One region of the Clostridium neonatale genome, then DNA from elsewhere that is predicted to be linked to it. Evidence: a T-box and tRNA genes for the amino acid it is inferred to sense, from the RefSeq annotation. Region 1 holds a T-box; the other holds one or more tRNA genes.
What was found. The T-box of region 1 lies ahead of alaS (alanine--tRNA ligase). A T-box ahead of a tRNA ligase gene usually reads a tRNA of that ligase, here a tRNA-Ala.
Positions count from the first base shown of each region.

Region 2: it encodes a tRNA-Ala, which carries the amino acid that the T-box ahead of alaS (alanine--tRNA ligase) is inferred to sense. The anticodon was not compared.

Region 1 is NZ_UICR01000002.1:769,215-785,030, forward strand. Features, by position in the region: gene mltG (endolytic transglycosylase MltG) at 1-887, opposite strand, end outside; gene typA (translational GTPase TypA) at 980-2,806, opposite strand; gene CNEONATNEC86_RS15130 (ribonuclease J) at 3,046-4,713, opposite strand; gene CNEONATNEC86_RS15135 (Fur family transcriptional regulator) at 4,779-5,243, opposite strand; gene CNEONATNEC86_RS15140 (DUF1292 domain-containing protein) at 5,268-5,540, opposite strand; gene ruvX (Holliday junction resolvase RuvX) at 5,776-6,189, opposite strand; gene CNEONATNEC86_RS15150 (IreB family regulatory phosphoprotein) at 6,235-6,492, opposite strand; gene alaS (alanine--tRNA ligase) at 6,631-9,273, opposite strand; T-box leader at 9,376-9,550, opposite strand; gene rbsK (ribokinase) at 9,631-10,536, opposite strand; gene CNEONATNEC86_RS15165 (AI-2E family transporter) at 10,619-11,647, opposite strand; gene CNEONATNEC86_RS15170 (PRC-barrel domain-containing protein) at 11,628-12,128, opposite strand; gene mnmA (tRNA 2-thiouridine(34) synthase MnmA) at 12,258-13,340, opposite strand; gene nifU (Fe-S cluster assembly scaffold protein NifU) at 13,344-13,778, opposite strand; gene nifS (cysteine desulfurase NifS) at 13,780-14,961, opposite strand; gene CNEONATNEC86_RS15190 (RrF2 family transcriptional regulator) at 14,958-15,419, opposite strand; gene CNEONATNEC86_RS15195 (replication-associated recombination protein A) at 15,595-15,816, opposite strand, start outside.
Region 2 is NZ_UICR01000003.1:351,653-367,468, forward strand. Features, by position in the region: gene CNEONATNEC86_RS19795 (Gfo/Idh/MocA family protein) at 1-810, opposite strand, end outside; gene CNEONATNEC86_RS21360 (hypothetical protein) at 892-1,062, opposite strand; gene CNEONATNEC86_RS19800 (NAD-dependent protein deacylase) at 1,211-1,948, shown strand; gene CNEONATNEC86_RS19805 (hypothetical protein) at 2,070-2,543, shown strand; gene CNEONATNEC86_RS19810 (competence/damage-inducible protein A) at 2,939-4,174, opposite strand; gene CNEONATNEC86_RS19815 (ROK family protein) at 4,560-5,513, opposite strand; gene CNEONATNEC86_RS19820 (hypothetical protein) at 5,645-5,881, opposite strand; gene fusA (elongation factor G) at 6,036-8,120, opposite strand; gene wsfD (glycan biosynthesis hexose transferase WsfD) at 8,485-9,987, shown strand; gene CNEONATNEC86_RS19835 (AbgT family transporter) at 10,077-11,609, opposite strand; gene CNEONATNEC86_RS19840 (VanZ family protein) at 11,779-12,219, opposite strand; gene CNEONATNEC86_RS19845 (hypothetical protein) at 12,240-12,677, opposite strand; gene CNEONATNEC86_RS19850 (hypothetical protein) at 12,715-12,852, opposite strand; tRNA gene CNEONATNEC86_RS19855 (tRNA-Ala) at 13,132-13,207, opposite strand; tRNA gene CNEONATNEC86_RS19860 (tRNA-Ile) at 13,213-13,289, opposite strand; rRNA gene rrf (5S ribosomal RNA) at 13,296-13,412, opposite strand; rRNA gene CNEONATNEC86_RS19870 (23S ribosomal RNA) at 13,597-15,816, opposite strand, start outside.

The DNA.
Region 1 (15,816 bases):
GGATTGCATATTGGTCCTACTGGTAGTCCTTTATATTTATATGTGTTATATGGTGAATCAGTTTCTAAATGTTTATACAATACCACATCTACATGCTCATTCATTGCATATAAAACAGTAGCATCTATTTGGAGCTTCATATCCTTTTCTAATCTATTATAAATCACCGATGATATAAGTGGTCTATCTTTATCAACTTGAGCTTCCTTTTCTATCATAGAACCAATAGTAGTTATATCATTTATTTTACTATTATCAAAGTTAACACCAGATTCTTCTTGTATCTGTGTTAAAATTTCCTCAAATCTTTCAACCATCATTTTGATTATATCCTTTAAATCAGTATCTTTTTCTATGAAATATGTATCCGGATATAAATATCCCTCAAGGTCATATCTTTTATTTTTATTTTTCTCTATAAACCATGGTAATTCATAATTTTCAACTGCTTTTATAAATTCTTCTTTACTAGCAATATTTTTTTCTTCTATAGCCTTTCCTATATCTTCTATTGTATAACCTTCTGGAATAGTCAATGAAATTAAATTTTCATTTACGCTTTTCCCCTCTAAAGCTTCTATAAGTTCATTTAGACTTAAATCTGTATTAATTTTATAAGATCCTTCTCTGAGTTGTATATTTCTACTATTTATGCTTAGGTTTACTTTAATCATAAATTTATTCCTAAGTATATTTTCTTTATCTAATATATTTATGACATCATAAAATCCTTGGCCTTTATCAACTTTTATTATTATCTCTTTTTCTTTTGATTTTATCGGTTTATTTACAGCACTGTTATAGGTTAGAAAAAAGCTTAAAAATATTATACATATAAAAAATATCAAAAAAAGTACTAATCTTTTAGGAAATTTCTTATGCCCCATATTTTCCTCCTAATATAATAAAGTAAATAGTCTAAAAGACCATTTACTTTATTATAGTTAATTTATTTAATATTTTGAAGTAATTGAAACAATTATTTTTTGTTTCTGCTTATCATTCTCTTTCTTTCAGCACTATCTAGAATTCTTTTTCTCATTCTTATATTTTCTGGAGTAACTTCAACTAATTCATCAGCATTTATGAATTCTAAACATTGTTCAAGACTCATTTCTATAGGTGGAGTTAATTTTAATGCTTCATCAGCACCAGATGATCTTGTATTAGTAAGTTTTTTCCCTTTACATACATTTATATCTATATCTTCTGCTCTTGCAGAAACCCCAACTATCATTCCTGTATATACTGGAACACCTGCACCTATAAATAATTGTCCTCTTTCTTGTGCATTGAATAATCCATATGCTATTGAATCTCCAGCTTCAAATGATACTATTGATCCTCTGCTTCTTCCTGGGATTTCACCTTTGAACTTCTCATATCCATGGAATACATGATTCATAATACCATTACCTTTTGTATCAGTCATAAATTCATTTCTAAATCCTATAAGACCTCTTGCTGGTACTGTAAATTCTAATCTTGTATATCCATTTACTGCTGATGTCATATTAACCATTTCAGCTTTTCTTGGTCCTAATTTTTCCATAACAGGTCCCATAAATTCTTCCGGAACATCTATTGTTAAGTATTCAATCGGTTCTTCTTTAACACCATTTTCTTCTCTAAAGATAACATTAGCTTTAGAAACTTGGAACTCATATCCTTCTCTTCTCATTGTTTCAATAAGAACTGAAAGATGTAATTCTCCTCTTCCTGAAACCTCAAAACAATCTGGAGTTATTTCTTTAACCTTTAAACTTACATTTGTTTCTAATTCTTTAAGTAATCTATCTCTTAAATGTCTTGATGTTACAAATTCACCTTCTTGACCTGCAAATGGTGAATCATTAACCATAAAATTCATGCTTAATGTTGGTTCATCAATTTTAACAAATGGAAGTGCTTCTGGACATGATGAATCTGCTATAGTTTCACCTATATTTGCATCAACTACACCGCTTACTGCAACGATGTCTCCCATTCCAGCTTCTTCAGCTTCTTCTCTTTTAAGTCCATTATATGTAAATACACTTGTTATTTTATAATTTGAAGATGATCCATCATGTCTAACTAATGCTACTGTTTGATTTCTCTTTACTCTTCCTCTTTCAATCTTACCAATTGCAATTTTACCTACGAATGCATTTGTATCTAATGTAGTTACAAGCATTTGTAAAGGTTCATCTAAGTAACCTTCTGGTGGTGCAACATACTTTATTATTGTTTCGAATATTGGTGTCATATCCGCATTATCATCTTCAACATTGTATCTTGCAAATCCTTCTCTTGCTGATGCATAAAGAATTTGGAAGTCTAATTGTTCATCGCTAGCACCAAGCTCTACAAATAAATCAAATACTTCATCTATAACTTCTGTTGGTCTTGCATCTGGCTTATCTATTTTATTTATTATGACTATTGGCTTTAATCCTAATTCTAATGATTTCTTAAGAACAAATTTAGTTTGTGGCATTGGTCCTTCATAAGAGTCAACAACTAATAAAACCGAGTCAACCATTTTAAGTACACGTTCAACTTCTCCGCCAAAATCAGCATGTCCTGGAGTATCTACAATATTAATTTTAACATCTCCATATTTAACTGCTGTGTTTTTTGAAAGAATTGTTATTCCTCTTTCCTTTTCAAGATCATTAGAATCCATTACTCTTTCTTCCACTTTTTCATTGCTTCTAAAAACATGGCTTTGTTTTAATAAAGCATCTACCAAAGTAGTCTTACCATGGTCAACGTGGGCTATTATAGCTATATTCCTTATATCTTCTCTTTTTGTTAATTCCATTTTTATTCCTCCAAACAGTATTAAACTGTGAATTTATAAATGTATAAATTGAAGTAATTTTACATATATACATTTACTATTTAGCTTCTAAAATATATATTTATATTATTTATGTAAACATATTCTTATTTTTTTCATAAAATAAAATTGGATACATAAAGTATCCAATTTTCTCACATAACCATATTGAATTTTACTATTTTCAGCATAAAAAGTCAAGTTAATAATAATTATATTAATCAAAATTCCATTATTATTGGTAAAATCATAGGTTTTCTCTTTGTCTTTTCATAAAGGAACTCTCTAAGTTCATCTCTCATTTTAGACTTTAATGTTGCCCAATCTGTAATTTGCTTTTCTTCACATTCAATTAAGACATCTTTCACGATATCTCTTGATTCTTCCATAAGGCCTTCTGATTCTCTAACATAGACAAATCCTCTTGAAATAATATCTGGTCCTGCTACAATTCTTCCACTTTGTTTTTCAATTGTTACAACAACAGTTAATATTCCATCTTGTGAAAGATGTTTTCTATCCCTAAGCACTATATTACCAACATCGCCTACACCTAAGCCATCCACAAATACTTGCCCTGAAGTAACAACTCCATTTTTCTTTATATAATTTCTTCCTACTTCAATAACATCTCCGTTTTCAGGAATAATAAGATTTTTTTCATCTAATCCAACACTTATAGCAAGTTCTCCATGCTTTTTCAAGTGTCTATATTCTCCATGAACCGGTATAAAGAATTTTGGTTTTGCTAGAGTATGCATAAGCTTTAACTCTTCCTGACAAGCATGCCCTGAAACATGAATCTTTTCTCCTGATTCATAAATTACTTCTGCACCTTTTTTAAATAATTGATTTACCACCTTTGAAACAAGCTTTTCATTTCCTGGTATTGGTGTTGCTGAAATTATAACAGTATCGCCTTCAATTATATTTATCTTTTTATGTTCTGAAGAAGCCATTCTAGTTAATGCAGACATTGGTTCTCCTTGACTACCTGTAGTTATTACAACAATTTTTTCATTTGGATATTTATTCATAGCATCAACTGGTATAAGTACATCTTCACCTGCATCTAAATACCCAAGTTCTATTGCTACTTGAACAATATTTTCCATGCTTCTTCCTGATACAGCTACTTTTTTATCATAAGCTTTTGCCGCTGTAATTATTTGTTGTATCCTATGAACATTTGAAGCAAATGTTGCAACAATTATTCTTCCTTTTGCCTTATTAAATAATTTAAAAAATGTTTCACCTACAACTCTTTCTGTTAAAGTATATCCTGGTCTCTCAACATTTGTTGAGTCTGCCATCATTACTAACACACCTTTTTTGCCAAGCTCCGCAATTCTTGCAAAGTCCATCATCTCTCCATCAATTGGTGTGTAATCAATTTTAAAATCTCCTGTGTGAAAAACAACCCCAAGTGGAGTATGGATTGCTATAGCCACTGAATCTGCAATCGAGTGGTTAGTCTTTATAAATTCTACTGAAACGCTATTTAACTTTATTATATCTTTGGGCTTTACTCTCACTAATTCACTTGTGCTTAATAGACCATGCTCTTTTAGCTTTGTTTCAACTATTCCAAGAGTAAGCTTTGTACCATATACAGGAACATTTAATTGTTTTAAAACATATGGTAATGCTCCTATATGATCTTCATGTCCGTGTGTTAAAAATATTCCTTTTACTTTTTCTGAGTTTTTTACAAGATAAGAGACATCTGGTATTACTACATCAATCCCGAACATATCCTCATCTGGAAACTTTAATCCACAATCTATTACTATAATATCATCTTTATATTCAATAGCTGTAATATTTTTTCCAATCTCATTTATACCGCCAAGAGGAATAATTTTAACCTTCGTCTTTTCGCCTTTCATGTTTCCCCTCCTTTTATATTAAATTTTTATAAATAAAGGTCTTTTCTTTATTGTTAAAAGTCCTTTTATTCCTCTTTTAAATTTTTTTGACATTCTTCGCATAAACCATAGAATTTCAAACTATGATCTAAAATTTTAAATTTATATTCTTTTTCAATATCTATTTCAAGATCGTCTAACAAATCATCTTTAACTTCCAAGACTTTATTGCAGACATTACAAATAAGATGATGATGTCTATGAGTTTCATTAGAATGAATTAATTCATATCTACTGCAACCATCGCTTAAATCTAATCTAGATATTATATTAAGCTCTTCTAATAAAAGTATAGTTCTATATACTGTTGCTAATCCTATTTCAGGGCACTTTTTTTTAACTTCATCGTATATCTCTTCTGCTGTTAAATGTTTACCTTCATTTTCAATAATTACATCAACAATAGATCTTCTTTGTGGAGTTAATTTATAACCTTTTTTCTTTAAATTCTCTTTTAAGGCATTCATATCAACTAAATTTGATTGATCCATTATAACACCTCTTTTCTTTTATAATTACAACAATCCATCTTCATTCATAAGAGTATCATATGTTTCTAGCACTAATTGGAATTCATCATCATCTTCTTCAAGTGCTACAAAAATTTCACTACCATCTTCATCTTCATAAATTTTAAATGCATAGGCTTCATCAGTATCTTCAAACGCTGGTGTTGCAATTATATATTTTCCTCCTATTTTCTCTATTTCAAAATATATAATCACCTCAAACTTAACGTCATTGCCATCTTCATCAGGTATATATACATATTTTTCGTCTTGATTCATAACCACATTCCTTTCATATCTCTTTCTATATTTATCTAATCATTATTTATATTAATTTTTAATATTCTATAAAAATTATTTTCATACTCAAAATCATATTTTATACAAATTTAATATTCATATAAAATAGTCTTATTTAATAAATCAAATTTATTATATATAATAAATTTATTTTTATACTTTGCAAATTATATATAGTTAGTCTTTCATCTTAGCATATTATGAACATACCATATTATTTTGATATCATATCTAAATATCCTTGCAATATATATGTAGCTGCTACTTTATCAACTATCTTTTTTCTCTTATTTCTAGACAAATCCGCTTCTAACATTGCCTTATGTGCTGCAACTGTTGTTAGTCTTTCATCCCAAAATTTCACTTCTATAGAAATCTTATCTTCACACAGCTTTCCAAACTCCATAGCAAGTTCCCCAGATGGCCCAATTGTTCCATTCATATTTTTAGGCAATCCTATAAGAAGTAATTCTGCATTATATTCAGCACAAATATTCTTAATTTCTTGAATATCATTTTCTTTATTAGTTCTTCTTATTGTTGTTAAACCTTGAGCAGTAAACCCCAATGGATCCGAAACTGCCACTCCTATATTTTTTTGTCCTAAATCTAAACCGATTATTCTCACTTTAATACTCCCAAAAATTAAGAGTACCCGTAAAACGGGCACTCTCTATTTTATCTCCAAATAAGATTTTAAAACTTCTTCTAGTAATTCATCTCTTTCGAGTTTTCTCACTAAAGCTCTTGCTCCGTTGTAATTTGTGATGTAAGTAGGATCTCCTGAAATCAAATATCCCACAAGCTGGTTAATCGGATTGTAACCTTTTTCTTGTAGAGAATTATAAACATCTGTTAAGATAGTTTTTGTAAGAGCTTCTTTATTCTTACTAACATCAAATTTCATTGTTTGTTCAATATCGTTACTCATACAACCCAGCTGCTTACGCAGCTTCACCTCCTTACATCTTTAAAGGAAACTTTCCTTATATTCATTATTTACTTAAAAATCTAAAATTATTCATTTAAACTATATTTAGATTATACCTCATATTTTTAAAAAAGTATACTATTTTGCTAAACTTTCAATTATTTTATAAGATTCATTTATTGCTTCACCTATCTTTTCTGGTGATTTTCCGCCAGCTTGAGCCATGTCTGGTCTTCCACCACCGCCTCCGCCAAGGATTGATGCAACTTCTTTTATAAGTTTGCCACAATGAGCCCCTTTAGATACTGCATCTTTAGTTGCCATTGCACATATTATAACTTTTTCATTATTCGAACTCATAAGTAAGACAATTGAATTTTCTACCTTATCTCTTACTTTTTCACAAACATCTCTTAATGTATCACTATCCACATCTTTCATTTCATAAGATACTACATTTATTCCCTTTATTTCTTTACTACTATTAATTATCTCATCAATATTCATTGATGCAAATTTTGCCTTTAGGATTGAAATTTCTTTATCTTTTTCTTTTAGTTCTTTGATGTTCGAATCAATTCTTGATAACAATTCTTTTTCTGAGCACTTAAATTTGCTTGAAGCTTCTTTTAATAAATCTTTCTTTTCATTTATTAAGTTATAAGCTTCTTTTCCTATTACTGCTTCTATTCTTCTTGTACCTGCTGCTATACCACTTTCCGATACAATCTTAAATAAACCTATTTTACCTGTATTATCAATATGTGTACCCCCGCATAATTCTTTAGAATATTCTCCAGCACATACTACTCTTACTTTATCTGCATATTTATCATCAAATATTCCTATAGCTCCGCTATTTTTAGCTTCTTGAAGATTCATTATTTTAGTTATAACAGGAGTTACACTTGTGATTGCTTCATTTACTAATTCTTCAACCTTCATTATTTCTTCTTCTGTCATAGCTTCAAAATGAGAGAAGTCAAATCTCAATCTATCATTACTTACATATGAACCTGCTTGGTGCACATGACTTCCAAGAACTTTTTTAAGCGCTGTATCTAAAAGATGCGTTGCTGTATGATTCTTTTTAATTTCTTGTCTTCTTTCTTTATCTACTTCTAGAGTTACTTTATCATTAACTTTTAACTCACCATTTAATACTTCTACAAAGTGTACTATTTTTCCACCAATATTATTTTTAGTGTCTATAACCTTTGCCTTAAAATTATCATTGTAGATAACTCCAGTATCTCCTATTTGTCCACCCATTTCTGCGTAAAATGGAGTTATATTGGTAACAATAACACCTTTTTCACCTTCAGAGATAGTATCCACAAATGCATCTCCACATATTAATACTTTAGCCTCAGCATCTAACACATCATTTTCATATCCATCAAAAACTGTTTCTATATCATTAGAGATTTCATCAGTTATTTTTAAATCTGTTCCCATATAATTAGAAGTCTTTCTTGCTTCTCTTGCTCTTTTTCTTTGAATATCCATTTCTTCATGGAAAGCTTCTTCATCTAAAGATAATCCTTCATCTTCTAGTATTTCTTTAGTAAGCTCCATTGGGAATCCAAAAGTATCGTATAATGTGAATCCATCTTTACCACTTAATACTTTTTTATTATTAGCTTTCAATTCTTTTATAAATCCATTAAGTATTTCTGTTCCAGAATCTAAAGTTTCTCTAAACTTATCTTCTTCTATCTTTATTACTTTCTTAATATATTCTTGCTTTTTAGCTAATTCAGGATAAGCATCCTTAGAGTCTCTAATAACTACATCACAAAGATTGCAAAGGAAGGCATCTTTAATTCCAAGTGTTTTACCGTGTCTTGCAGCTCTTCTTAAAAGTCTTCTTAGCACATATCCACGGCCTTCATTAGATGGCATTACATCATCAGAAATCATAAATGTTATTGATCTTATGTGGTCTGTTATTAGTCTTAAAGAAATATCTTTTTTACGATCTTCACCATATTTAACATTTGCAAACTTACCTACTTCACTTAATATATTTTCTAATGTATCAATTTCAAAGATACTGTTTTTATTTTGCATTACGACTGCTAATCTTTCAAGTCCCATTCCTGTATCTATATTAGTACTTGCAAGTTTTTCATAATTTCCTTTTCCATCCCCATCAAATTGAGTAAATACTAGGTTCCAGACTTCAATTATTTTATCTTCATCTGAATACTTAACAAATTCCTCAGCATTCTTTGGTTTAGCATCATCACTTCTTCTGAAATGTATTTCTGTACAAGGACCACATGGGCCTGCACCATGTTCCCAGAAATTATCTTCTTTTCCTAGTCTGAATATATGTGTCTTATCAACATCAGTTAATGAAGTCCAATACTCATATGCTTCATCATCATCTAAATAAATAGTTACATATAATTTTTCCTTTGGTAATTCTAAAACTTCTGTTAAGAATTCCCAAGCCCAAGGAATAACTTCTTTTTTAAAGTAATCTCCAAATGAAAAGTTACCAAGCATTTCAAAAAAGGTACCATGTCTACTTGTAATACCTACATTTTCAATATCACCAGTTCTTATACACTTTTGACAAGTTGTTACTCTACGTCTTGGTGGCTCTTGAAGTCCAGTAAAATATGGCTTTAATGGTGCCATTCCAGCATTTATTAATAATAAGCTTTTATCATTTTTAGGCACTAAAGAAAAACTATCCATTTTTAAATGCCCTTTACTTTCAAAGAACTTTAGATATGCGTCTCTAAGATCATTAGTCTTTGTAATTTTCATAAAATATTCCTCCAATTTGTAATTTTCAATTAAGAATCATCTTTTCTTAAATTTGCTTGTAATTTCAATATTTTTCTAAAATAAAAAGCTTTCATCCCAAAACAAAGGGACGAAAGCTGAAATTCCGCGGTACCACCCTAATTATGTATTAAATATACATCTCTTAGTTAATTATAGCTCCTAGGTAGCTTCGAAATACATAGTAAGAAGTTTTCACCAGACACTTCCTCTCTAAAATACATATTATATATCTACTCATCCTAATCATTGCTTGATATTTTATTATTTCATCAAAATTATATTTCAAATACATAATTATGTCAATATACAACATTACTTTATCAATTCAAAAACCTTTTATTTATTATATTTTATTTCTAATATTTTATTCACTTCTTCTCTATATGGAAGAGATTTTTCAGCTCCTGATTTTGTAGTTGTTAAAGCACCAACTACATTAGAAAATTCCAAAGCTTCTTCAATACATTTTCCTTCACATATAGCCACTGCAAGAGCACCATTAAAAGAATCACCTGCTGCGGTAGTGTCTCTAGCTTTTACCTTTATGCTTTCTGACAGTATTTCTTTTTCATTTGATAAATAATAGCTTCCCTTTTCTCCAATTGTTACAATAACTTCTTTCACGCCAGACTCCAAAAGTTTTCTTGCACCTAATTTAAGATCATTCTCACCAGATATTATTACAAGCTCAGTTTCATTTGGCGTTATAATATCCACATTTCTTAATATATTATCACTTAAAATCTTTGCAGGTGCTGGATTTAAGATTACTTTTGTATTATGCTTTTTAGCTAGCTCTATTCCATACTCAACTGTTTCAATAGGAATTTCTAATTGAAAAATAACAAAATCTGCCTTTATAATTGCATCCTCATTCTTATCTATAATTTCTTTATTCACACATTTGTTTGCCCCACCATAAACTATAATAGTATTATTTCCATTATTGTCTACAGTAATCATTGCATTTCCAGTTTCAGTATTAACAATTTCAATTCTTGAAGTATCTATCCCCACTTCATTCATTCTATTAATTATTTTTCTTCCATTGTCATCATTTCCGACAGAACCAATCATAACAACATCTGCGCCTAATTTTCTTGCTGCAAAAGCTTGATTTGCTCCTTTTCCTCCAATGGAAGTTTTAAAATCAATCGCATGAATAGTTTCTCCCTTTTTAGGTAAATTATCTGTAGTAAGTACATAATCCATATTCATGCTTCCAATTACAACTATATTCATTCCTATCTCCCCTTTTATAAAATCATTAACTCTCCGAAATTATTATTCTATTTCAGTATAATTATTATATCTTTAATTATATTTAAAATAAATAATAATTTATGTCGTCATATATAACTTTTATTATAACAGCAATTGGAACCACCAGTATCATCCCCATAAAACCTCCAAATTTATCACCTATAAGAAGCAATATAATTATCATAAATGGATGCATATTAATACTATTTCCTGTTATTTGTGGTGACAATATATTTCCTTCTATTTGTTGAATAACTATCATAGCAAGCATTATATATAACCCTTTAATTGGAGAATCTATGAACGCTACAACAACAGCTGGAATTGCTCCAAATATTGGGCCAAAATATGGTATTATATTAAACGCAGCATTCAATAGCGATATCCACAATGGAAATTTAACTTTAAAAATTATTAAAATAAAAAAAGTTAATACACCAATTATCATACACAAAAAAAACTGCCCTACAATATATCTACTAAGTACTTTATCAATATCATATAGAATCTTCTTAATGACCGCCCTTCTATCTGACGGTAATATTAATAAAGCTTTATTAAATAAAGTTCTTCCATCTGATAAAAAATAATACATAATAACAGGAATAACTGCTAAAGAAATAACATTATTAGTTGTAGCTAATATATTATCTATAGCTATAGAAGAAAAGTCATTCAGCATATAATTTCCTTTTTCTATGATTCTATTATATATATTATTCAATATAGGCAAATCATTAAGGTTTAGTTTACTATATAGATTTTCTAATAAAGTACCTATACTATCTAAAATATTACTTATAGTGGATATTTCATTAAATAAGGTAGGAATAAAAATAATTATAATACTTACTACTACCATAAGTATCATAAATATAATCATCATAGATGCAATATTAGCTCCTACCTTTAATTTTTCTTCAATAATATCTCTAATAGGCATTAATACATATGATAAAATAAATGATATTATTATGATATTAATTATATTTTTTATGGAATCATTAAATAAATATAATAGAAATAAGCTCAAAAGAAGAAGAATTGCTAGAGATTTAATTAATAATATTTTATGCCTTTTTTTCAACATACCAGTTCTTCATATTATGAGGCATTATTTTAAATAAAATATTTTCTTCTTTTCTATATAAAATATATTCTTCTCCTAATATGCAATCATTTAATAAAAAGATTTGTTTACCTTTTATCATCTTATCTATCAATCCCGAGCTTACTATAATACCTCTTATGTCATAATTTTCGCTATCTATTATCAGGTCTTCTACCGTGCCTCTAATTTTCCCATTTAAATCAATGACTTCCATATCTTTAATTTCTTCAAAATACAAGCCTCTTTTTTCTTCAACTTCTTTTATAATTATACTTTCTCCTAAAGAGATAAAATCCTCTTTAGCCACATAATTTTTTTTAGAGAATATATTATTTGTAGAGACCTTAAAACCAACTAATTTAGCATTAAAAAAGTCTATACAGAGATCTTCAACTATACCAACCTTTTTACCATCAGTTTTATAAACTTTCTTTAAATAAAAATCCTTAGACCTAAGCATATATTTATCCTCCTATAAATTTATATTATAATTTTATAGTATATTGCCCATTTTATAGGAAAATAATTCTTAAAATTTCACTTTTTAGTATAAAAAAATAATAGCAACAGAAAATCCGTTGCTATTATTTTATAGTATCTTTTCAATTATTCCGCCACCAACTACAATATTACCATTATAGAAAACTACTGATTGGCCTTTAGTTATAGCCCTTTGTTTATCTTCAAAAGAAACTTTAACTTTCCCATTTTCTAATGGATATAAAACTGCCTTTGCCGCTTTTGCAGAATATCTTATTTTAGCTTCTACTTCTAATTTACCTTCCAATTTATCAAACGGAATAAAATTCACATCAGTTGCTAATAAATCAGTTTTAAAAATGTCTTCTTCAGATCCAATAACAACTTCATTAGTTCTAGCATTAATATCAGTAACAAATACTGGCCTTCCAAGAGAAAGCCCTAGTCCTTTTCTTTGGCCTATTGTATAGTATACAATTCCCTTATGTTTTCCTAAAACATTTCCGTTTTTATCAACAAAGTTTCCTGGCTTAACTCTTTTCGGTTCTACTTCAGAAATATACTTTCCATGATTATTATCTGAAATAAAGCATATTTCTTCACTATCTTTTTTGTTATGAACAGCCAGCCCTATTTCTTTAGCAATTTCTCTTATTTTTGTCTTTTCATATTCTCCACATGGCATTAAAGTGTGCGCTAATTGGTCTTGAGTAAAATTATATAATGCATATGTTTGATCTTTACGATCATCTTCTGATCTAATCAGCAAATATCTTCCATCATGCTCCTCTATTTTTGCATAATGACCAGTTGCAACATAATCAGCGCCTATTCCTCTTGCTTTTCTTAAAAGTTCATCAAACTTTAAATGCTTATTACACGCAATACAAGGATTAGGCGTATTACCATCTATGTACTCTTGAACAAAGTAATCAATTACTTTTTCTTTAAAGGAATCTCTAAAATTTAAAACATAAAAAGGAATGTCTAATTTATCGCATACCCTTCTTGCATCATCTACTGCAGAAAGAGAGCAACATCCACCTTCACGTTCCTCAAATTCTTTATCTTCTTGCCAAATTTGCATTGTTGCACCAATAACTTCATATCCTTGTTCTTTAAGAAGATAAGCAGCTACAGAGCTATCTACTCCGCCGCTCATACCGACAAGAACTTTTTTCTTACCACTCAAAACTTATTCCCCGTGAACCATGTTGTGTAGTTCATCATGGTCATGTTCTTTCATAGGTATTATCTCCAACCCATTTTTTTGTCTATAATCGTTTATAGCCTTATGAATAGCTTCTTCAGCAAGAACCGAGCAATGCATTTTTACTGGTGGAAGCCCATCTAAAGCTTCTGCAACTGCTTTATTTGATAATTCCCAAGCTTCATCTATAGTCTTACCTTTTATCATTTCTGTAGCCATTGATGATGACGCTATAGCAGAACCGCAGCCAAAAGTTTTGAATTTAACGTCCTTTATTATATTATCTTCAACCTTTAGATATATTTTCATTATATCTCCGCACTTAGCATTACCTACTTCTCCAACTCCATTTGCATCTTCTATTTCTCCAACGTTTCTTGGATTTTGGAAATGATCCATTACTTTATCTGTATATATCATTTTATTTTTCCCCTTTCTTAATAAAGTCTTCCCATAATGGCGACATATCTCTCAATCTTTGAATTATAGGTGGTAACACTTCAATTACATAATCAACATCTTCTTCTGTTGAATCTTCACCTAATGTTAATCTTAATGATCCATGTGCAAGTTCATGAGGAACACCTATTGATAATAAAACGTGTGATGGATCTAACGACCCCGATGTACATGCACTACCGCTTGATGCACATACACCCTTAAAATCTAATGATAATAAAATAGATTCACCTTCAATAAATTGGAATCTAACATTAACATTCCCAGGTAATCTTTTTTCCCCTCTTGGTCCATTTAATGTTGTATATGGTATTTTTAATAATCCATCTATTAATCTATCTCTAAGTTTAGTTAATTTTTCTGTATGTTCTTTTAAATTATTTTCTGCAATTTCCATTGCTTTGCCTATTCCAACAATAGAAGCTATATTTTCTGTTCCAGCTCTTCTATTTCTTTCTTGAGCTCCGCCATGAATTAAATTATCAATTCTAACACCTTTTCTAATATATAATGCACCTATTCCCTTAGGACCATACACTTTATGTCCTGCTAAAGATAATAAATCTATATTCATTTCTTTTACATCTATAGGAACATTACCTACAGCTTGAACTGCATCTGTATGGAAAAAAACTTTCTTTTCTCTACATATTTCTCCTATTTCTTTAATTGGCTGGATTGTTCCAATTTCATTGTTGGCAAACATAATTGAAACTAATATGGTTCTATCTGTTATTGCATTTCTTAATTCCTCTAAATTTATAAATCCTTCTTTGTCTACATCAAGATAAGTAACTTCATATCCAAACTTCTCTAAAAACTCACAGCTATGAAGTACTGCATGGTGTTCAATTTTAGTTGTTATTATATGATTTCCTTTTTTTCTATGTGCAGTTGCTATACCTTTTATAGCCCAGTTATCTGCTTCTGAACCTCCACCTGTAAAATATATTTCCTCTGGTAAACACTTTAGTGTGCTTGCAACTTGTTCCCTTGCTTTATCTATTGCTCTTTTTGTTTCTCTTGATATACCATAAAACGATGATGGATTACCAAACTTTTCTGTAAAATAAGGCATCATCTCTTCTAGTACTTCTGGCTTAACATATGTTGTTGCAGAATAATCCATATATACATTTCTCATATACTAAAATCGCTCCCATCTATAATTTGTATCCCATTTTTCTTTTCTTTTGCCTTCTCATAGTCATCTACTATATCTTGTAAAGTAATTGAATTTAAAACATCATCTATACTTTTCTTAACTTTAGCCCATACTGCTTTGGTTGTACAATCATTTTCACTGGCACAGCCTATCCCATCTATACAGTCAGCAACTTCTATAGGACCTTCTAAAACAGTCATAATATCACCAACCGTTATTTCTGACGGTGCCTTACATAATACATACCCTCCTTGAGCTCCTCTAATACTACGTATCAAGTTTGCACGTCTAAGTGGACTAAACAGTTGTTCTAAATAATATTCTGAAAGATTTTCCTTCTTTGAAATTGTCTTTATAGACATAGGGGTACCACCATAACTTAATGCTAACGCAACCATTGCTCTAACACCATATCTTCCTTTTGTTGATAATTTCATATAGCAACACTCTCCCCTTATCAGAATTTTAATTATATCTTATCAAAATACTCGGACTTTGTCAATTTATTTTCTTTTGAATATGGTATAAAAAACATAATATATAAAATCTTTAATAATCGATATTTATTATATCATTTTATTAAAGATTTTATAGACTCTTTTTATAATTTATCTAAATTCTTTTTATATTTTCCCAATATTTTTTTATACTGTTTTCATATTTATTATTCTGCTCTTCATAATATTTTTTATTCCTTAATTCCCTTGGTAAATATTCTTGTTTCACGTAATGATTTTCAAAATTATGTGGATATTTATATCCACCGACCCCTAAAGATGTTGCTCCAGAGTAATGAGCATCTTTTAAATGCATAGGAATATCACCGCAATTTGA
Region 2 (15,816 bases), on a different contig from region 1:
CTTTGGAGTCTTATATTCATCAATTAAATTTCCATCTAATGAATATATCTTTATCCCTTCACAATTATTGATATTCTCAACTTCAATATAACCTTTACTACCATATATAATTCCTCTTCTATCAGTACGTGACATCATGGTGCTATGAAGAATCGCCATTCTATTATTCTCATAATATAATGTTATACTATTTTGCGCATCCACGCCTGTATCAGTTTTTATTACAGTTGATGATATATCTTTTATGTTATTTCCAAAAACCATAGATGCAAAATTAAGCGTGTACACCCCTACATCAAGTAAAGACCCTCCCGCAAGATTTGGGTCAACAAGTCTTGGAACATTATTGATTCTATATCCTAAATTAGCTGTTAATGAGTGCAACTCACCTATTACATCACTCTCTAATATATCATCTAAAGTTTTTCTCATTGGCATATATCTAGTCCATATAGCTTCAGTAATAAATAGATTTTTTTCTTTTGCAATTTCAAATAATTCTTCTGCCTGCTTTTCATTTATAGTAAAAGCTTTTTCGCAAAGTACATGTTTTCCGTTATTCAAACAAAGCTTAGCATGTTCATAATGTAATGAATGTGGTGTTGCAATATATACAAGCTCTACTTCTGGATCTTTTATCATTTCCTCATAAGACCCATATGCTTTAATAACTCGAAATTCTTTTGCAAATTTCTGTGATTTCTTATAATCTCTTGATGCTATTGCATAATTTATAGCATTATCCATTTTACTTATTGTATAGGCCATTTGCCTTGCTATTGAGCCTGCACCTAATATTCCAATATTCATATAAATTTCCTCCATTTTATTTTCTTAAATATAAATTACTCTAGTTTAATATAAGTATTTTCATAGATTAATCTATTTTTTCTACTCATTTACTCCAATAATATCTTGTAATTCCTCTTTACTTACAGCATGATGATTTCCACAATTATTTCCAAAATACATTCCGTTCTTAATAGGTGCAATTAAAAAGCCTGCTACTACACCTCCCAAAAAACAGGATATCCCTAATAATATCTTTTCATTTTTTTTCATAATAGATTTCCTCCGATGAAATATTTATAAATCTATTATACATTAATTAAATACATTCTTATCTATATTTCAAACGTCAGTTTATTTTATTTTTTTATTTATTTGTGACATAATAAAATTAATAAATACAATTTATGGAGATGATTTAATGAATACTAAAATAGAACAATTAACTCAAATTTTAAAAGAAAGTAAAAATATAGTATTCTTCGGTGGCGCTGGAGTAAGTACTGAATCTAATATTCCAGATTTCAGAAGTTCAAATGGATTATGGAATGAGAATCTTAAAATAAATTTCACTCCTGAACAACTTGTATCTCATACATTTTTTATGAAATATCCAGATGAATTTTTTAAATTCTATAAGGACAAATTAATATATCCTGAAGCTAGACCAAATACTGCTCATATGGCTTTGGCTAAACTTGAGGATATTGGTAAGCTTAAAGCTATTGTAACTCAAAATATTGACGGTTTACATCAGGCTGCTGGATCTAAAGTCGTTTATGAATTGCACGGATCTGTACTTAGAAATTACTGCATGAAGTGTCATGCATTTTATGATGAAAAATTTATTTTAGCATCTAAGGGAATACCTACATGTCCTAAATGTGGTGGAAAGGTTAAACCTGATGTAGTCCTTTATGAAGAAGGTTTAGATGAAGCTATTATACAAAATTCAGTTAAGGCTATCTCTCAAGCGGATACTCTAATAATAGGAGGCACTTCACTTGTTGTTTACCCTGCAGCAGGACTTATAAATTACTTTAGAGGAAATAATCTTGTTCTTATAAATAAAAGCACAACTTCTGCTGATAATAAGGCCGATTTAGTCATTCATGATTCTATTGGAAAGGTATTATATGAAGCTGTGAAGTCTTTGTAATTAATAAAATAATATTAATCTTTGTAGATAATAGCAACATAGCTATTATCTATTTTTATACATTTTTTTATAATATCAGAATATATTTATTAATATATCAATTAAAATTATAGGAGTTAGAATGTTAATACTATTTTTATTAATAATAATTCTTTTAAGCATAGGTGCTGGAATGTTTTACATTAATAAATATGAAAATACTATTTCTTCTCTACGCTTAGACTTAAGATTAACAAAAAAGCAATTGGACACATTAATTAATAAATCTAAAACATCTGATAAAAATTTTACAATAGAATTTTGTGATATTGATTATATTTATGGAACATTAGAAGATTCATCACACATATATATATATCCAGATTTAGCTTCACCATGTATATATATAAGTAATGAACTGTTAAAAGTTAATATAATCGAAAAAGCATCAGTAGAAAATAATATTTGGTATTATGTTCAATTACCTATTGATAGTAATATAAATTCTAAAGGCTGGGTCATAAGTTCTTCACTTTCTAATTTATATAACGAACCGTTATCTCCTACATATAATGATCAAGATAACATCGGATTAGATGAAAAAATTAATTCTTAATCATAAATTGTAATTAATATGTATAAATAAATTTAATATGGAAAGAATTTATAATGAAGTATTTAACTTCAATATTTAATCGCCTCTCCCCCATTTTTATTTATATACAATTGATAAACTGCCATAGTAAAAATGAATATGGCAGTTTTCTTTTTATGATATTTATTTTTTCAAATTAAAGAAAGAAGTTTTCTTATTTTTAAATCCATTCAAGTTTTAGTATACATGCTCTTTTTAAGATCCGAATTGCAGCATAGCTGCTCTTTTTATATGTGTATATTTTTATTCCTATAAACACATATTCCTATATTTTCGTATTCTTAAGAATATACATTCTTATATTCCTTTAATTAAATCATTATAAAGACTACTTCTACAAACTTATCTTTATAATATCATTCATTAATTAAGCATCTTCTTAATATATCTAGCGCAGTGATTGTCGCTTGATTCCTAACCTTAGATCTATTACCTTTAAAAATATGTTTTTCAACTTTCACTTTACCTTTTACATATACGCCTATATAAACTAAACCTACTGGTTTCTCTTCTGTTCCTCCACCTGGGCCAGCTATTCCAGTTGTAACTATACTTACATCAGTATTTGCTTTTTTAGCAATACCTATTGCCATTTCTCTTGCTGTCTCTTCACTTACTGCACCATACTTTTCTAATGTTTCATTTTTTACTCCGAGTCTTTTATGCTTAGCTTCATTTGAATATGTAACAGCACCTTCCATGAAAACTTCAGATATTCCCGGATAATTTATTAAAGTACTTGCTATCATTCCTCCAGTACAAGATTCAGCAGTAGATACAGTGTATTTATTTTCTATTAATAACTTTGCTACTACATCTTCTATAGATATATCTTCAGTTGCATATACATTCTCTCCAAGTCTATTTTTTATTTCTATCTCTAATGGTTCAATTAATTTTAATGCTGCTGCTTCATTTTCAGCTTTTGCTGTAATTCTAAGTATAACTCCTATCTCTTTTGCATATGGAGCAATGGTTGGATTACTCTGTGACTCCATTAAATCCTTAACTGTTTCTGCAACTGCACTTTCCCCTATTCCTAAAATCTTGATCATTTTTGAGATTATAACAGAATCAGATTTTGATTTAAGATATGGCTTAATATCTTCTTCAAACATAGGTTTCATTTCTTTTGGTGGCCCTGGTAATATAATCATTATTTTATTATTTTCTTCTATAATTACTCCTGGAGCTGTTCCATTATTATTTTTAATTGCAGTTGCTCCCTCCGGAATTAATGCTTGCTTTAAATTATTAGTTGTCATCTTCCTTTTTCTGAATTTAAAATATTCCTGTAAATTTTCCAATGATTCTTTATCTTCAAATAATCTTTTATTAAAATATTTTGCTGCCATTTCTTTTGTCAAATCATCATCCGTAGGTCCAAGACCACCTGTTGTTATAATAATATCACATCTGTTATATGCTTCCTTAAATGCATGTAGTATTCTTTCTTCATTATCGCCAACAACTTGTTGATAGTACATTTCAATACCTAATGCTGCTAATTCTTGTCCTAAAAATTGTGCATTTGAATTGACTATATCTCCTAATAATAATTCTGTTCCTATTGATATAATTTCTGCTCTCATAAAATAATTCTCCTTTCAAGATATATCATTTTTAGCATTCTATAAAAAATATACAACTTATCTAAATTAACCAAATATGAAAATTAAATATTCATTATGCCCTTATAAATGTGCAAAACCTATTCAATATATATTGAATAGGTTGAGTGCATCAAATATTAATTTCTTCTTATAGTCTATCCCCACCATAAAGCAGGGATAGGTTATATGAAAAATTTCTTCATCTCAAAGTTTTTACAAACAAATATCAAAATAAAAAAATCATATGTTTGTTAAAACCAAATAATAATATGTATGAGAAGAAAAAATTTAGTGCAAGAGAGCTTTATACTTATATAGTATGTATAAGCTCTCCTAATTATTCATAAAATATTTTATTTTTGATTTATTTATCTTGTGTTTCAAGTAACGCTAAAGCTACGGCACCTATTAAACCTGCATCTGTGCCAAGACCAGCTGGAACTATTTTAACTGATTCAGCCATTGATTTGAAGCATCTCTTATTTACAACTTTTCTTACTGTATCAAAAACTACATCTCCAGCTTTTGATACGCCACCACCAATAATTACATATTCTGGATCAAATATTGATACTGCGTTTGCAACCGCTATACCTAAATAGTTCATTGCATCATCAATTATATCTTTTGCAACTGGATCTCCTGCTGCTGCTTCAACGAAAACTTCATAAGAAGTGACATTTTCGTATTTTCTTAAAGATGTTTCAACTTTAGTTGATAATGCTTCATGAGCTCTTTTTGCAATAGCAGTTCCTGATGAAGTAGCTTCTACACATCCGACATTACCACAGTTACATCTTGAACCATGTGGAGCCACTGTCATATGTCCAATTTCTAAAGCATTTGAAGTATGTCCTCTATATACCTTTCCGTTTAATATAGCTCCTCCGCCTACACCTGTGCTTACAGTGAAGAATACTATATTTTCAGCACCCTTTCCAGCGCCAAACATAAATTCTCCAATAGCAGCTACATTGGCATCATTATCTAAAAATACAGGTACTCCAAATTTTTCACTTATAGGTTTAACTAAGTTGAAATTTTTAAATGGAAGATTAGGTGTAGTAATTATTATACCTTGTTTTGCATCTAGTGGACCTGGCGAACCGATTCCAATACCTTTTATATCTTCATAAGAAACAGCACTATCATTAACAACTTTTTCTATAGAATTAATTATTCTGTTTAAAACTGGCACTTCACCTTCATGCGCATCAGTTGGTATAGTTGTTTGATTGATTATCTTACCTTCAAGATCAGATAAAGCTGTGCTTATTTTTGTTCCCCCTAAGTCTACTCCCACAACATAATTTTTCATGGTCTTCTCTCCTTTATTTATATAAGTTTATTATAAAACCTTTACCATACAAATATTATACTATATTATGTTGTCATAAGAAAACTCTAATATAAATTTTAAGATATTATAATTTTAAAATATTATAATTTTCAAATATTTTTATTAGCAACTATATAATAATTACCTCTTTCATCATATTCTGTATGATGAATTATAAAATTGCTATCATTAAGCATGGAACTTATTACTCCAATATCATCTTCATTATCTTTAGCTATTCTTATCATAAAATTATCGTCTTTATCTATTATATTTAAATAGTCAAATATATCGCTATAATCACTCAACTCAATTTTTCCACCAATATCCATAGTATAATCTGACATCTAATTTCCTCCTATTAATAAAGCTAGTTTTATATCTCTATACTAGAATAGTATTCCTTTTTATGAATGATTTTATCCTCGCTTATAGATATGAAATTTTTATGTTTAAAAGAAAAATAAGGTAATAGATATAAAATATCTATTACCTTATTTTTTATTTAGATTTGCTTGCCTTAATTTCATCTATAATTTTATTTACTTCTATTTCTGGTATTTCTTCATATCTTAAAAATTCTTTTGAGAAGGAACCTCTGCCTTGAGTTAAAGATCTTAATTCAGTCGCATATTTTCTTATTTCTGCCAACGGAACTTCTGCTGTAACCTTCTGCTTATCCTCTTCTGGTTCCATTCCCATTACTCTTCCTCTCTTCTTATTTATATCTGCTATTACATCACCCATATAATCATTAGGAATAATTATATCTATTTTCATTATAGGTTCCAATAATATCGGTTTAGCCTGTTCTAATCCCTTCTTATATGCAATTGAAGCAGCCATCTTAAATGCCATTTCTGATGAATCAACTGAATGATATGATCCATCATGTAATGTTGCTCTTAATCCTATAACTGGGCATCCTGCTAATACTCCATGCTGCATACATTCCCTTAATCCTTTCTCAACTGCAGGTATAAAATTTCTTGGAACTGCACCTCCAACTACATTATCAACAAATTCTAATTCTTCTCCTCCATCATCTCTTGGTTCAAATTTAATTACTACATCTCCATATTGCCCATGTCCTCCAGATTGCTTCTTATGCTTTCCTTGAACATCAGAAAATCCTTTAATAGTTTCTTTATATGGAATCTTAGGTAAACTTAGAATAATATCAGTTCCAAACTTACTTTTAATCTTACTTGCTATTATATTAATATGAGTCTCTCCAAGTCCAGAAACTATTATTTCTGCATTATCAGCGTCTCTATCTACTTCAAATACTGGATCTTCCTCTTTTAACTTACTCAATGCTTGTGATATCTTTTCTTCATCTCCTTTTGCTTGTGGAATAGCAGCCATAGAATAAACTGTAGTTGGAAAATTCATCTTATCATATATAACTTTAAATTCTGGACTACATAAAGTATCACCTGTACTTGTATATTGCAATTTAGATATAGCTCCAATATCTCCTGCTATTATACTTTGAGTTGGGATTTGAGTTTTTCCCCTCATAAAACAAATATGTGATAACTTTTCAGTTTTATCTTTGTTAGTGTTAACAACAACCATATCATCACTTGCTTGTCCAGTTATGACTCTGAAAAACGAAATTTTACCAACAAATGGATCAGCTATTGTTTTAAATACTAATGCAGAAAATGATTTATCTTGCGTAAGATTTATAAATACTTCTTTATTGGTATTTAAATCTACTGCCTTTTGAGGAATTGCATATTCTGGTGATGGAAAACATTCAACAATATCTTCAATTAATGAATCTATACCAATTACCTTTAATGCACTACCACACATTACAGGTGCAATTTCTCCACTAGCACATCCCTTTATTAATCCTTTATAAATTTCTTCATCACTTAATATTCCTTCACTAAAGTATTTCTCAAGTAAATTTTCATCAGTTTCTGCTACAGCTTCCATTATCATGATCTTACAGTGTTGAACTTTCTCTTCTAATTCTTTTGGTATATCAATTATTTCTACTTCTCTTGTTTTAGTATTATATATTTTTGCTTTATTAGATATTACGTTTATTACACCCTTAAAATTTTCTTCTGTTCCAATAGGATATTGAATTGGAACAACACTTATACCAAACTTTTGATTTAATGAATCTAATACATTATCAAAACTTGCATTCTCTCTATCTAATTTATTTATAAAAATAGTTCTAGGCAGTTTAATCTTGTTACAATATTCCCATGCTCTTTCAGTTCCAGCCTTTATTCCTGAAACCCCACTTACTACTATCATACCAACATCTACTGCTCTCATACCTTGAATACATTCTCCATGAAAATCAGCATATCCTGGGATATCAATAATATTTATTTTAACATTATCTAATTCAACTGGTGCAATTGAAAGGGATATTGAAAATTGTCTTTTCTTCTCTTCTGGATCATAGTCTAAAACAGTATTACCTTCTTCAATCTTTCCAATCCTATCTGTAATTTTTGAATAATATAGAATACTTTCTGCAAGAGATGTTTTTCCAGTTCCATTGTGACCTATAAGCCCAATATTCCTTAAATTTTTAATACAATAATCTTTCATAAATTACGCCAAACCTTTAAGTAAGATAAATTCTTATAAGCTCTGGCTTCCACCTACCTTCCCCTAATATACTTTTCACATTTAAATCATATTTTATATATTATATGAGAAATTAAATCTGATAATTAATAATTCTACTTTTGTTATTGAATTCCTTTTCATTTTTCTTAATTTTCTGAAAATTTATTCATCGCAATCATATGTATGTTCTTATTCAAATATAATTATATTTTTAATTAAACAATATTATATATATATCCTATTCTTTATTGTAGTATATAAAAAAAAACATTATAATTTTATCTGTTAGTTGAGATGATAATATTAAATATAATTTTCATAATAGATTAGTGGAGGATATGAGATGAAAATATCAAAGAATTATATAAAAAGCATTAGCTTATGTTTTATTATATTGGCTATTTTAATTTTTACCTGGATATTATTTGTAAATCCTAAACTTGGTGTAGCTGATCAAGGTGATTTTGATAGAGTAATGAATGCAGTTGGTCTTTCTTTACTAGATTCAGATACCAACAATCCTGATTTTGTTAGATTCTATAAATATATAATTACAGAATATAAAATTAATTCAGTAAATAATATTTTTACAACTATAATTGGAACTAGTATGGGTGCTTTAATAACATTAATTTGCTTTATTTGTAAGCTATTTGGACAATATATCTTTAAAACTGAATATTTAGCTATAGCTTATTTTTTAATTTATTTATCTGCATTTTTAATAATACTTAAAGCAATAAATATAAAAAGCACCATTAAGTATATAATAACCGCTGCATTTACATTATTTATTTTCTTTGATGGCAATTATTTAGTTTGGTTTAATAGTTTATATGGAGAGCCAATGATGATAAGTACCTTAATTTTATTTATTGCTTCCATTTTATATTATTCATACTATAAATATTCCTTAAAAAGAGAAGATAAATTATTTTCTAAAATAGTATACATTTTTGTCTGTGCACTGCTATTTATAGGTTCTAAACTTCAAGTAACTATGTGCCTACCATTTATAGTTTTATTAATTGGTAAAATAGTATTGGACAATAAAAAACTTTTATCTAAAACCAATTTATTAATTACAATATTTTTATTTATATGCCTTATAGCTTATCCTATTGCAATTAATATGAGTAGCGGTAGTTTAAGCAAAGATACTCAGTATAATTCAGTATTCTACGGTGTATTAAATGGCTCAGATACACCTGAACAAGATTTAATTGATATGGGCCTTAATCCAGATATGGCTGTTGAAGCCGGAAAACATTCTTATTTACCAGCTGACCAATATGTTAAGTATGTTCCTAGAACTGAAATAACAGAAAAAGAATTTTATAGCAAGATGAGTAATGGTAAATTAGCTAAATTCTATTTAACTCATCCAAAACGATTAATAGAAGGAATGCAATATACCGCCAGTAAAGCATTTTATACAAGTACTGATCTAGGTAAGGCATCTCAAAGTTATAGTGAAAAAGAAATCACTAAATTTAGTAGATTTACTGGATGGTCATATATAAGAGAAAATTTATTACCAAAAAAATTATGGTTTATTATATCAATATACTTAATTATGTTTATCTATTCAGTTACAACATATATTAGAAATAAATTTAATCCAGATAAAAGAATTAAATCACTTTTACTTCTAACATTAATATTTATTAGCGGATTACAATTTCCTATGCCTTTTGTTGGAAACGGTCAGGCTGATACTGGAAAACAATTATATTTATTCAACTTTATTTTTGATATATTCTTCATATTAATCTTATTGTGTATTATTTTCAAAGCAATTGATTATATAAAAAATAAGATAATCAAAAAACAAACTACATTATAATAAGACATATAAAAAGCGATTAAGATGATTCTTTAAACTTAATCGCTTTTTGTATATATAATTTTAATAATTCATTTATTTCTGTATGATTACATGAATATTCCTGCACCAACTCCTAATGGAAGCTTTAATATAAACCATACTATTAATAATAAACTCCATCCAATTAAAAATACTATAGAATATGGAACCATAGTCGATATTAATGTACCTATTCCTGTATCTTCATCATATTTTTCTGCAAATGCTACTATTAAGGCGAAATAGCTCATAAGTGGTGAAATTATATTTGTAGTTGAGTCACCTATTCTGTATGCCATTTGAGTCAATTCCGGAGAGTATCCTACCCCCATTAACATAGGAACAAAAATTGGAGCCATTATTGCCCATTTAGCAGAAGCTGATCCCATAAATAAGTTTATGAAAGCAACAACTATTATAAACCCTAATAAAAGAGGTATACCTTTTATTCCAGTTGCTTCTAAGAAGTTTGCCCCCTTAACTGCTATTACTGTTCCCAATTTAGTATATCCGAAATATGCAACGAATTGTGCTGCAAAAAATACTAATACTATGTATGAACCCATTGTCGACATGCTCTTACCCATTAAGTTTATAACTTCTTTATCATTCTTAATAGTCCTATGTCCAATTCCATAAGCTATTCCAGGTATTAAGAACATAATTGCTATTATAACAACTATTGAATCCATAAATGGAGATTTTAATATTGCATGAGTCTCAGGATGTCTTAATATTCCGTTATAAGGTACCACTAAACATAAAATTCCTATCAATGTTACTAAGAAAGCTATGCCTGCAAATTTTAAGCCTCTTTTTTCTTCACTAGTAACCTTCATAAGTTCATCTTCAACATTTTCCTTATATTTTCCTAATCTAGGTTCAACTATTTTTTCAGTAACTATTGTCCCTAAAATTGTTATAAGCAATGTAGAAACCATTATGAAATACCAGTTACCTGTTATAGCAACTTCATAACCAGGATTAGCTAATGCTACTGCTTCTGTTGTAATTCCTCCAAGGAGAGCATCTGTTGGTCCAGGTATTAAGTTTGCACTAAATCCACCTGATACACCTGCAAACGCTGCTGCTATACCAGCTAATGGATGTCTTCCAAAACTCTTAAATATAACTGCACCTAATGGTATTAGTACTACATATCCGGCATCAGAAGCTATACTTGACATAACGCCAGCGAATACAACAACAACTGTTATAAATCTTTTAGGTGTGCTTGTTACTAATTTCTTCAACATAGCTGATATTAATCCACTACCTTCAGCAACCCCAACCCCTAATAAAGCAACTAAAACAGTACCTAGTGGAGCGAATCCAGTGAAGTTACTTATAGCACTTGTAAACATGTACCTAATTCCTTCTGGTGTTAATAAACTAACAACATTAACAGTTAAGTCTTTAAGCTCACCAGTTGCCACATCAATTCCTTGATAATTAACACCAATACCCAATTTATATGCGATATGAGAAACAACTGCTATTACTGCACATAAAATAACAAACAATGTAGTTGGATGTGGTAATACATTTCCAACATTCTCTACTACTCCAAGGATTCCCAATTTTTTCTTATCGTTTTTCATCTTTTCCTCCTTAGTTATATAAAATTAATTATTACATAAAAGTCGAATTTTATCCTTAATTTTATATTTATTAGTGTTATTATATAATTAAATTAAATTTTTTTCAATATTCATTTTCTAGTATTATCAGAATATTAGAAAAAAGAAGAGATAATTATAAAACATATAATTATCTCTTCTTTAAAAACATATTATATAGCATTTTCACAATTACTGCTGCAATTCCTCCAGCTGTGTCAATTAACACATCTCTAAAAGATCCTTGCCTACCTTGTACAAAAAGTTGATGAAATTCATCAGAACAAGCATATAAAAACACAAAAATCACCGTTATCAATATTGATCTTTTTTTGTTTAAATATAAATTCACTACATTGGTAACCAATATTGATAAAATCATATATTCAATAAAATGAGCACTTTTTCTTATAATAAAATTACTCAAATCACCAAATACTAAATTTAACGGTAAACCTAACTTATCTATCCCAAATATAATTGCCATGCTATATGAATCAGATATATTTGCTGGTTTGTGCGACATTATAGCTATAAAAATCATCCAACTAATCAATAAAGTCCAATAAAAAATTTTTCTTTTGTTTCTCATATCCTTTATCCTCATCATCTCTAGTTGGTCATATACTTATTTATATATGCCAATGATTCTTCTAACAATTCCTGTCCTTTTTCAAGTCCTTCTACTTTAATCTCAAGGTTACAGACTCTCTGATCTATTTGCTGCATTAAATGTTTTATATCATGTAGTAACTTCTCTTGATATGTTACCTGCATACCTTCATCGTCTATAAAGACTCTTTCTGGAGGTGCTCCACATTCAATACATTTTACATATAATCTATCTTTTTGAGGATCTTTAAAAAGCTTAAAAACATCATTATTGCAATTACTACAGGTAGATAGCATATTAAAATCATCTATTCCTAAGTCAAAAAGATAAATACTGCCACATTCCTTACACTTAGCTTTAACTTTCTCTTCTTCCATTGATATATAAAACTCATTTCCACTGCAACCATCTTTTTTGCATACAACCGTTCTCATCATCTCTAATCCCCCCTATATATTTAAACTAATTATTTTATTAATTGTCCTTTTTCTCTCTTTCTAGTATTTCTATTTTTATATCAATATCTTTAGTATCTCTTCCAGCGAGTAATAAATCTCTTTTTGTTAATTTTAGCGTCTTTATTTCTTCTTCCAAATAAGATATATCATTCATATCAATATCTCTCCATTCTAATTGTAATTTAAATATTCACAGGACAATATTGTAAAAAAATTACAATATAATTATATAATATAAATAATTTTCTGTATATATTTGTTTTCAATTAATTAATAAAAAGTCTAATATAACATTATAATATTATTCTAATAAAGTTATTCATTATATATTCTTATTAAATATATATAATTACATATTTATTTATTCTAACATTATTAAAATACTTTTAAATAAAAAAAATACAGACTATAGACTAACTATAATCTGTATAAATGGTGGAGATAAAGAGATTCGAACTCTTGACCCCCTGCGTGCAAGGCAGGTGCTCTCCCAACTGAGCTATACCCCCAAAAATGGTGGACCTTCAGGGACTCGAACCCCGGACCTACCGGTTATGAGCCGGTTGCTCTAACCAACTGAGCTAAAGATCCTTACTTACCTAGCAACGTCCTACTCTCCCACACAGTCTCCCATGCAGTACCATCGGCGCTATAGACCTTAACTTTCCTGTTCGGAATGGGAAGGAGTGTTACCTCTATGCCATCATCACTAGATGCTTAATTTCCCAAAATCTTCGATTTTGTTGGAAATTAGCACTCCTCAGCTTTAGCTGATGGAGTTTCCTTATAAAAGAAAACTAATTCTACAACTATCAAACATTTTAGTAAATCATTTCTATAAAAGAACTTAATGTTCTTTCAAAATTGCACATAGTTCCTAATGTATTACAACTTAATATTGGTCAAGCCCTCGACCTATTAGTATCAGTCAGCTAAATACGTTACCGCACTTACACCTCTGACCTATCAACCTTGTAGTCTTCAAGGGGTCTTACTAGCTTATGCTATGGGAAATCTCATCTTGAGGTGGGCTTCACACTTAGATGCTTTCAGCGTTTATCCCTTCCCGACTTAGCTACCCAGCAATGCTTCTGGCGAAACAACTGGTACACCATAGGTCAGTCCATCCCGGTCCTCTCGTACTAAGGACAGCTCCTCTCAAATTTCCTACGCCCGCGACGGATAGGGACCGAACTGTCTCACGACGTTCTGAACCCAGCTCGCGTGCCGCTTTAATGGGCGAACAGCCCAACCCTTGGGACCTACTTCAGCCCCAGGATGCGACGAGCCGACATCGAGGTGCCAAACCTCCCCGTCGATGTGAACTCTTGGGGGAGATCAGCCTGTTATCCCCGAGGTAGCTTTTATCCGTTGAGCGATGGCCCTCCCACGAGGTACCACCGGATCACTAAGCCCGACTTTCGTCCCTGCTCGACTTGTAGGTCTCGCAGTCAGGCTCCCTTCTGCCTTTACACTCTTCGAACGATTTCCGACCGTTCTGAGGGAACCTTTGGGCGCCTCCGTTACATTTTAGGAGGCGACCGCCCCAGTCAAACTGCCCACCTAACAATGTCCTGTCACCAGTTTCATGGCATCCAGTTAGAATTTCAATACTATCAGGGTGGTATCCCAACAACGACTCCATCAAGGCTGACGCCCTGATTTCCCAGTCTCCCACCTATCCTGTACAGACAATACCGAAATTCAATGCTAAGCTACAGTAAAGCTCTACGGGGTCTTTCCGTCCAATCGCGGGTAGCGAGCATCTTCACTCGCACTACAACTTCGCCGGATTTGCAGTTGAGACAGTGCACAAGTCATTACGCCATTCGTGCGGGTCAGAACTTACCTGACAAGGAATTTCGCTACCTTAGGACCGTTATAGTTACGGCCGCCGTTTACTGGGGCTTAAGTTCACACCTTCGCTTGCGCTAAGTGTTCCCCTTAACCTTCCAGCACCGGGCAGGCGTCAGCCCCTATACATCAGCTTACGCTTTAGCAGAGACCTGTGTTTTTGTTAAACAGTTGCTTGTGCCTATTCTCTGCGGCCTACTTTCGTAGGCACCCCTTCTCCCGAAGTTACGGGGTCAATTTGCCTAGTTCCTTAACTGCAATTCTTCCGTCGGCCTTAGGATTCTCTCCTCATCTACCTGTGTCGGTTTGCGGTACGGGCACTACTTCTCTCCCTAGATGCTTTTCTTGGAAGCATGGAATCAGATACTTCGGTTCCGTAGAACCTTCCCTATAACGCCTCAGAATTGTTAGAGCGGATTTGCCTACTCTAACTCCCTAAACGCTTCGACTAGCATCCAATAGCTAGCACATCCTATCCTTCTCCGTCACACCCTCGGTAATAACGATGATAGTGGTATTGGAATATCAACCAATTGTCCATCGACTACGCCTTTCGGCCTCGCCTTAGGTCCCGACTAACCCTGGGAAGACAAACTTTACCCAGGAAACCTTAGATATTCGGCCTGTAGGATTCTCGCCTACATCTCGCTACTAATGCCAACATTCTCACTTGTAATCAGTCCACCGCTCCTTACGGTACGACTTCAGCCCGATTACAACGCTCCTCTACCGCTCACACTAAGTGTGAACCCGTAGCTTCGGTGGTAAGTTTGAGCCCCGGACATTTTCGGCGCAGGATCTCTTGACTAGTGAGCTATTACGCACTCTTTTAATGAATGGCTGCTTCTAAGCCAACATCCTAGTTGTCTTAGAAATCCCACATCCTTTTCCACTTAACTTACACTTTGGGACCTTAGCTGACGATCTGGGCTGTTTCCCTTTTGACCATGGAACTTATCTTTCATAGTCTGACTGCCGACCTGATAGTATATGGCATTCGGAGTTTGATAAGGTTCGGTAAGCGCTATGCCCCCTAGCCCATTCAGTGCTCTACCTCCACTACTCACATTTGTCGACGCTAGCCCTAAAGCTATTTCGAGGAGAACCAGCTATATCCGAGTTCGATTGGAATTTCTCCGCTATCCACAGCTCATCCCATGCTTTTTCAACAGCAACGTGGTTCGGTCCTCCACGAGGTTTTACCCTCGCTTCAACCTGGCCATGGATAGGTCACCCGGTTTCGGGTCTACAGCATGCAACTAGT